2 regions of the Kitasatospora sp. NPDC004531 genome follow, and region 2 is predicted to be linked to the other one. Evidence: riboswitches for the same ligand, from Rfam matches in the RefSeq annotation. Region 2 holds a riboswitch; the other holds the start of a gene.

Region 1 (3,685 bases), on a different contig from region 2:
CCGGTCAGGCGCCGGTGAAGGCGGTGTAGCCGTCGGCGTCGAGCAGCTCGTCGGTCGCCTCGACCCGGACCTTGAACAGCCAACCGCCCTCGAAGGGCTCCGAGTTGACCAGGGCCGGGTCGTCGATGACCTCCTGGTTGACCTCGGTGACCTCGCCGGTGGCGGGGGAGAAGAGGTCGCTGACCGACTTGGTGGACTCGAGCTCGCCACAGGTCTCACCGGCGGTGACGGTGTCACCCACCGCGGGGAGCTGGACGTAGACGATGTCGCCGAGGGCGTCGGCCGCGTGCGCGGTGATGCCGACCGTCGACACCCCGTCCACGGCGGCGGTCAGCCACTCGTGCTCCTTGGTGTACTGCAGGTGCGTGGGGTTGCTCATGACGTCATTCTCCAGGATCGCAAGAGGGGAGGGCACGGCCGTCCGCTGGGCGGACGTACCGGAAAGAGCTGCTCGGACAGCAGGTGAAGGGCCGACGGAGGGTCAGCGGGCGCGCTTGTAGAACGGCAGCGCGACGACCTGGACCGGCTCGGCCTTGCCGCGCACGTCCACCGCGACGGTGGTGCCCGGCTCGGCGTGCGCGGCGTCCACGTACGCGATGGCGATCGGCTTGCCCAGGGTCGGGGACGGCGAACCGGAGGTGATCCGGCCGATCACGGCGCCCTCGGCGTCCACCACCGCGTACTCGGCGCGCGGGACGCGGCGGCCCTCGGAGACCAGGCCGACCAGCTTGCGCGGGGGGTTGGCCTCGGCTGCGGCGGCGGCCTCCTCCAGCGCCTTGCGGCCGACGAAAGCGCCGTCGTTGGTGGTCTTGTCGAAGCGCACCACCCGGCCCAGGCCGGCGTCGAACGGGGTCAGCTCGGTGGACAGCTCGTGCCCGTACAGCGGCATGCCGGCCTCCAGGCGCAGCGTGTCGCGGCAGGACAGGCCGCACGGGACCAGGCCCTCGGCGGTGCCGGCCGCGGTCAGCTCGGTCCACAGGTGCTCGGCGTCGGCGGGGGCGCAGAAGATCTCGAAGCCGTCCTCGCCGGTGTAGCCGGTGCGGGCCAGCCAGACCTGGCGGCCGGCCACGGTGGCGGGCAGCAGCGCGTAGTACTTGAGGCCGGGCAGGTCGGCGTCGGTCAGCTTGGCCAGGATGCCGTTCGCCTCCGGGCCCTGGACGGCGAGCAGCGCGTAGGCGTCGCGGTCGTCGCGGACGACGGCGTCGAAGCCGGCGGCGCGCTCGGTCAGGGCGTCCAGCACCACCTGGGCGTTGGAGGCGTTGGCGACCACCAGGTACTCGTCCTCCGCGGTGCGGTAGACGATCAGGTCGTCCAGGATGCCGCCGTCCTCGCGGCAGATCATGGTGTAGCGGGCGCGCAGCACGCCGAGCGCGGAGATGAAGCCGACCAGCGCGTGGTCGAGCAGTTCGCCGGCCTGCGGGCCGGAGACGGTGATCTCGCCCATGTGCGACAGGTCGAACAGGCCGGCCTTGGTGCGGACGGCGAGGTGCTCCTCGCGCTCGCTGCCGTAGCGCAGCGGCATGTCCCAGCCCGCGAAGTCGGTCATGGTGGCGCCGAGCGAGCGGTGCAGCGCGTCGAGCGCGGTCAGGCGGAGGGACACGACAGGACTCCCGGGATCTGGAAACGGGCAGGCTGGGGCGAATCTCCCCGTCTGTCGTCGAACCTGAGAGCTTCACCGCATCCCGGACAGGATGGCGGTTTGCACCGTGGGTGGGCGCACGGCAGGGCCGTGTCCACTTTCCAGATCTGCCTCGCCCGGGCGGTAGGGGGGCCTGAGAGATTCCGGGGAGGACTTGCTCCTTCGGCGCCGGTCGCGACCGGGTGACGGTCGTTCCGGCTCTCCCGCGCGGGTTCGAGCGGCCGGTATGAAGTTTGGGCGGGCCCATCATGGCACGCCGGGAGCCGCTGGTGGGAGTGGGGACGGGTCACAGTTCGGCCCGGGCGTCCGCCCGCGCCGCTAACCTGATCGCAACCGTGAGTGTGGAGGGGCGAGATGGGGTTCCCGCTGGGTCAGGTTCCGGAGAGCGGGAGCTGGCCGGCCAACGAGCTGGAGCAGGTGCTGGTGGCTGCGCTGGGCGATCCGGGGGCGACGCCCCGGGTGATCGAGGTGCTGGCGCGCAGTCAGGTGTGGATCCCGCTGCCGTCCGGCGCCGATCCACAGTCCGGCGAGCTCGACCTGCCGACGCTGGAGCTGGCGGGCGCGCCCTACGTGCCGGTGTACAGCTCGCAGGAGGTGTACCTGCAGCACGCGCCCGGCATCCCGTTCGCGATCGCCCCGATGTGGGAGTTCGCCCGGGGCCTGCCGCTGGGCGTCGGCGTCGCGGTCAACCCGGAGGCGCAGGTGGGCATCCCGGTGCCGCCGGAGGGCGTCGGGGAGCTGCGGCGCGGGCCGCGCGGCGAGCAGTGGGAGGCGCAGGGCGTCACCGAGGGTGCCCGGGTGGCGCTCAAGGAGCCCGAGCCGCACCAGGAGCCGTACGCCTTCCTGGCCGCCGCCACCGGTGAACTCGCGGCGCTGCCGGGTGTGTTGACGGCCCGTCGGGCGCTGGCCCGGGTGGAGGGCGAGTCGACGCTGCTGTACATCGGCGTCCAGCTGGACCCGGCGGCGCCCGCCGACCCCGGCGACGTCAACCTGGCGCTCGGCCGGGCGCTCGGAACCGCGCCGCCGAGCTGGGGCGTCCACCTGGTGCTGCTCGACCTGGTCGCGGACCCGGTGGTGGACTGGCTGCTGGGGCGGGTACAGCCCTTCTGGACGCGGCCGTGAATCCGCGGGGATCCGGTACGGCGGCATGACGGCTGTCGGGCGCGCCCCATAGGGTTGCCCCGGCCCACCGGAGCGCGGTGGACGGCGGACGAGGGAAGTCGAGAAAGAGGGCGGCGACGTGACGGGAGCAGCCGGCGACCCGGGCGCGATCGAGCGCGCCCTCGCAACGGTCGCACCGGAGCGCTGGGAGGCGTACGAGGGGTTGCTGCGCGCCCTCGCGGGCGGGCAGGTCTGGATGCTGCTGTGGCACGGCAGCCCGGGCAGCCCGGACGCCCAGTACGGGAACATGGACGTCGGCGGGCACGGCTACGCGCCCTGCGTGACCTCCCCGGGGCAGCTGGCCTCCAGCGGCTGGACGCGCGGCCACGAGGTGGTGTCCGGGCCGGAGATCGCCGGTTCGCTCTACCGCTCGCGCTGGGGCCTGTGGCTGGATCCGCACCGCCCGGGCGGCGGCGTCGGCGTGCCCTGGGCCGATCTGCGCCGGATCGCCGTCGGCCTGGACCGGGTGCCGGCCGGGCCGCTGCGGATCTCCGAACCGGCCGTGCAGGCACCGCAGTTCTTCACCGTGCTGGACCAACAGGCCGCCGAGGTGCGCCCGTTGCGCGCGCTGTGGCGGGCCTGGGTCCAACCCGTGCTCGGCGAGCCCTACTTGGCGATCGGCCTGGACCTGTACGACGCCTCGCCGCCGGCCGTGGAGGCCGCCCGCGCGCTGGTCCAGCGGGCCGCCGCGCAGGCCCCCGAGGGGCCGGCCGTCTCCACCGTGCTGATGGCCGACGAGTTCGACCCGGTGGTGATGTGGCTGTGCGCGAACGCCCGCCCGTTCTTCGACCGGCAGGGCGCGCCCGGCCCCTACCCGACCGGTTTCGGTTACGCAGCGCAACCGCCGACCGGGCCCGCGCCGGGCTGGCCGCAGCCGCAGTGGCC
Region 2 (3,685 bases):
GTCGACCGGCGCGAACGGGTGCAGCTGCCCGAACTCGGGCCAGGTGATCGGCTCCATCTCGGTGGTCGCGTTGAGCTTCATGGTGCAGGAGCCCAGCGGGATCATGCCGCGGTCGAGCGCGTAGTCGCGGTCCGAGAGGCGGCGCAGGTAGCGCAGCATCGCGGTCTCGGAGCGGTGGCTGTGGAACACCGGGTGGGTGAGGTACTCGTCCTCGCGCAGCGCAGCGGCCGGCAGCGCATCGGCGTCCTCGGCGATCTCCGCGGAGACCCCGAACGCGGCGAACACGGCCGCCAGGTGCTCACGGGTGGTCGTCTCGTCGCAGGAAACCGAAACCCGGTCGCCGTCCACCCGGTGCACGTTGACGCCGCCGGCCAGCGCGGCGGCGACGATCTCGTCGGCGCGGCCCGGCACCACGGCCGTCACGGTGTCGAAGAACGCCTCGTGGGCGAGCTCGACGCCGCCCGCGCGCAGGCCGGAGGCGAGCGCGGCGGCGTAGCGGTGGGTGCGGCGGGCGATGTCGGCGAGGCCGTCGGGGCCGTGGTAGACGGCGTACATGGAGGCCATCACGGCGAGCAGCACCTGCGCGGTGCAGATGTTGGAGGTGGCCTTCTCGCGGCGGATGTGCTGCTCGCGGGTCTGCAGGGCGAGGCGGTAGGCGCGGTTGCCGTCGGCGTCGACGGAGACGCCGACCAGGCGGCCGGGCAGGTTGCGGGCGTACTCGGCGCGCACGGCGAGGTAGCCGGCGTGCGGGCCGCCGAAGCCCATCGGGACGCCGAAGCGCTGCGAGGTGCCGCAGGCGATGTCGGCGCCGAGCTCGCCGGGCGAGCGCAGCAGGGTGAGGGCGAGCAGGTCGGCGGCGACGGCGACGATCGCGCCGAGCTGGTGGGCCTGCTCGATGACGGGCTTGATCTCGCGGACGGCGCCGGACGCGCCGGGGTACTGGAGCAGCACGCCGAACACGCCGCGCTCGGCGATCTCGGCCGGGATGCCGTTGGACAGGTCGGCGGTGACGACCTCGACGCCGGTCGGCTCGGCGCGGGTCTGGATCACGGCGAGGGTCTGCGGCAGGGTGTCGGCGTCGACCAGGAAGACGCCGCCCTTGACCTTGGTGACGCGCCGGGCGAGGGCCATCGCCTCGGCGGCCGCGGTGCCCTCGTCGAGCAGCGAGGAGCCGGAGGTGGCCAGGCCGGTCAGGTCGGAGACCATGGTCTGGAAGTTGAGCAGGGCTTCCAGGCGGCCCTGGGAGATCTCCGGCTGGTACGGGGTGTACGCGGTGTACCAGGCGGGGTTCTCGAGGACGTTGCGCAGGATGACCGGCGGGGTGAAGGTGCCGTAGTAGCCGAGGCCGATCATCGAGGTGAGGACCTGGTTGCGGCCGGCCAGCTCGCGCAGTTCGGCGAGCACCTGGGCCTCGCTGCGGCCGGCGGGCAGGCCGAGCGCGGTGAGGCTGCGGATGGCGTCCGGCACAGCGGCGTCGGACAGTTCGTCCAGCGTGCTGTAGCCGACCTGGGCCAGCATCTTCTGCTGGGCGTCGCTGTCGGGGCCGATGTGGCGGTGCTCGAAGGGGCTGGCCTGCTCAAGCGCGGTGAGCGTCGGCTGGGCGTTCATGGGGGTCGGGCCTCCTGGTCGCGGACCGGCGGTGGTACGCACGCCGGCCGGCCGCTGTGGGAGCGTCGGGGCGCACGAACCCGTCAGCCTCCCCCTCTGTCATCGGTACCTGAGAGCTTCGCGCGCCCGGGGTGGTGCCCCGGTCGGCTTGCACCGTCGGCGAGGGCAGCGTCCGAGGGCTTCGGTGCCGACGGTCCTGCCCTGCTTTCCAGAGTGACCTGGCCCTCTCGGTACGGATGCCTGAGAGATTCCGGGGAGGGGTTGCTCCTTCGGCGTCCCGCAACCCGCTTGATCAGCGGTCCGGGACTCTCCCGAGCGGGCTCGGCGGTCGCCGCCCAGGGTACCAGCGCCGGGCTTGACGATCACCGGTACGGCGGTGTGATCCGCCCCGGACGGAGGCATTCGGAATGACACCGTCCGTTACGTGCCTTTTGGTGTGGAATAGCGGCCCGGCACGCTCCTCCGACCGCTCCCCGGACGGGTCCTGCAGGAGCAGCAGCTGGAGGACAGGGTGCAGACCGAAATCGATCCGCGCGACCTGATCGGACACAAGGCGGTCGACCGGAACGGTGACAAGATCGGCACGGTCGACGAGGTCTACCTGGACGACGCCACCGGGGAACCGGAGTGGGCGGCCGTCCGGACGGGCATCTTCGGCCGGGACGCCTTCGTCCCGCTGACCACCAGCGAGTTCTCCGGCGACGAGCTGCACGTCCCGTACGACAAGTCGCTGATCAAGGAGTCCCCGGACTTCGGGGTGGGCCAGCACCTGTCCCCGGAGCAGGAGTTGGAGCTGTACCGGTACTACGGGCTGGACACGGCGGGCGCCGACCGGCCGCTCCGGTTCGCCCCCGCGCCGCCGCCCGCCCCGGCCGCCAAGGAGTACTCGGAGAAGGTCGCCGACCGCGACTTCGGCGACCTCGCCTCCTCCCCCGAACCCGCCCCGGCCCCCGCGCCCGCTCCGGCGCCGGTGCAGGGCCCGGCTCCCGCGCCGGCCGGCTTCACGCCCCCGAGGCCGATCCCCGAGCGGCCCGCCGCCCGTCCCGCCGAGCCGGCCGGGCGGGCGGACCGGCACAAGCCCGCCGCCCCGGTCGAGCTCACCTGCCGCGAGGAGCGCCTGGACATCAGCACCGAGTGGCACACCGTCGGCACCACCCGGCTGCGCAAGTACGTGACCACCGAGGCCGTGGAGCGCCGGGTCCCGCTGGTGCGCGAGCGGGTGCGGGTGGAGCGCATCCCGATCTCGGACGCCGAGCGGGCCTCGCTGAGCGACCAGGAGATCGCCGAGGCCGTCGAGGAGGTCACGCTGCGCGAGGAGCGCCCGGTGGTCCGCAAGTACCTGGCCCCGGTGGAGCGGGTGCGGCTGGTGGTGGAGCGGTACACCGAGGAGCAGGTGATCCGCGAGGAGCTGCGCCGCGAGCAGGTGGAGGTGCACGGCGCGACGAGCGACACCGACCAGGAGACGCAGCGGCGGTCGTGGAACGCGCAGCCGCAGTCCCCGGCGGCGTCTCCGGTCTGACGCAACGCCAACTTCCGGCCCCGGTCCGCCTCGGCGGGCCGGGGCCTTCGCCTTTGCCAAAGTTTAACCATTAGATATTTGACAGCCTGAAGCATCTCCCCCCATCGTTACTTCAGTTCATGCACTATCGCCATATGAAGCAACCCGGAGGATTCCCGTGAGTGAGGCACCACAGCCCACCGCCACGGCCGACAAGCCCACCAGCGCCCGGGTCCTGCCCGCGCTGATCCTCGCCATGCTGGCCTTCAGCGTGGTGCAGACCGCAGTCGTCCCGATCCTTCCGAGCCTGGCCGTGAAGCTGAACGTCTCGGGCTCCGACATCACCTGGCTGATGACCGCCAACCTGCTCTCCGCGGCGGTCCTCACCCCGCTGCTGGGCCGCTTCGGCGACCTGCGCGGCCGCAAGCCGATGCTGCTGGTCTCGCTGGCCGGCCTGGTGCTCGGCTCCGGCCTCGCGGTCTGCACCCACTCCTTCGGCCTGCTGGTCGTCGCCCGGGTCCTGCAGGGCGCGGGCGGCGGCGTGCTGCCGCTGGCGATCAGCATCGTGCGCGACGAACT

The links. Region 2 has a riboswitch for glycine ahead of gcvP (aminomethyl-transferring glycine dehydrogenase). Riboswitches for the same ligand answer to the same signal wherever they lie in the genome.
Region 1: linked by a shared signal. The riboswitch ahead of gcvT (glycine cleavage system aminomethyltransferase GcvT) and the one ahead of gcvP (aminomethyl-transferring glycine dehydrogenase) in region 2 are both predicted to bind glycine.

The regions. Positions count from the first base shown of each region.
Region 1 is NZ_JBSGDD010000143.1:3,152-6,836, forward strand. Features, by position in the region: gene gcvH (glycine cleavage system protein GcvH) at 5-379, opposite strand; gene gcvT (glycine cleavage system aminomethyltransferase GcvT) at 482-1,600, opposite strand; glycine riboswitch at 1,751-1,855, opposite strand; gene ACWEMJ_RS32290 (enhanced serine sensitivity protein SseB) at 1,994-2,761, shown strand; gene ACWEMJ_RS32295 (enhanced serine sensitivity protein SseB C-terminal domain-containing protein) at 2,880-3,685, shown strand, end outside.
Region 2 is NZ_JBSGDD010000024.1:65,559-69,243, forward strand. Features, by position in the region: gene gcvP (aminomethyl-transferring glycine dehydrogenase) at 1-1,608, opposite strand, end outside; glycine riboswitch at 1,698-1,825, opposite strand; glycine riboswitch at 1,827-1,932, opposite strand; gene ACWEMJ_RS13230 (PRC and DUF2382 domain-containing protein) at 2,120-3,127, shown strand; gene ACWEMJ_RS13235 (MFS transporter) at 3,285-3,685, shown strand, end outside.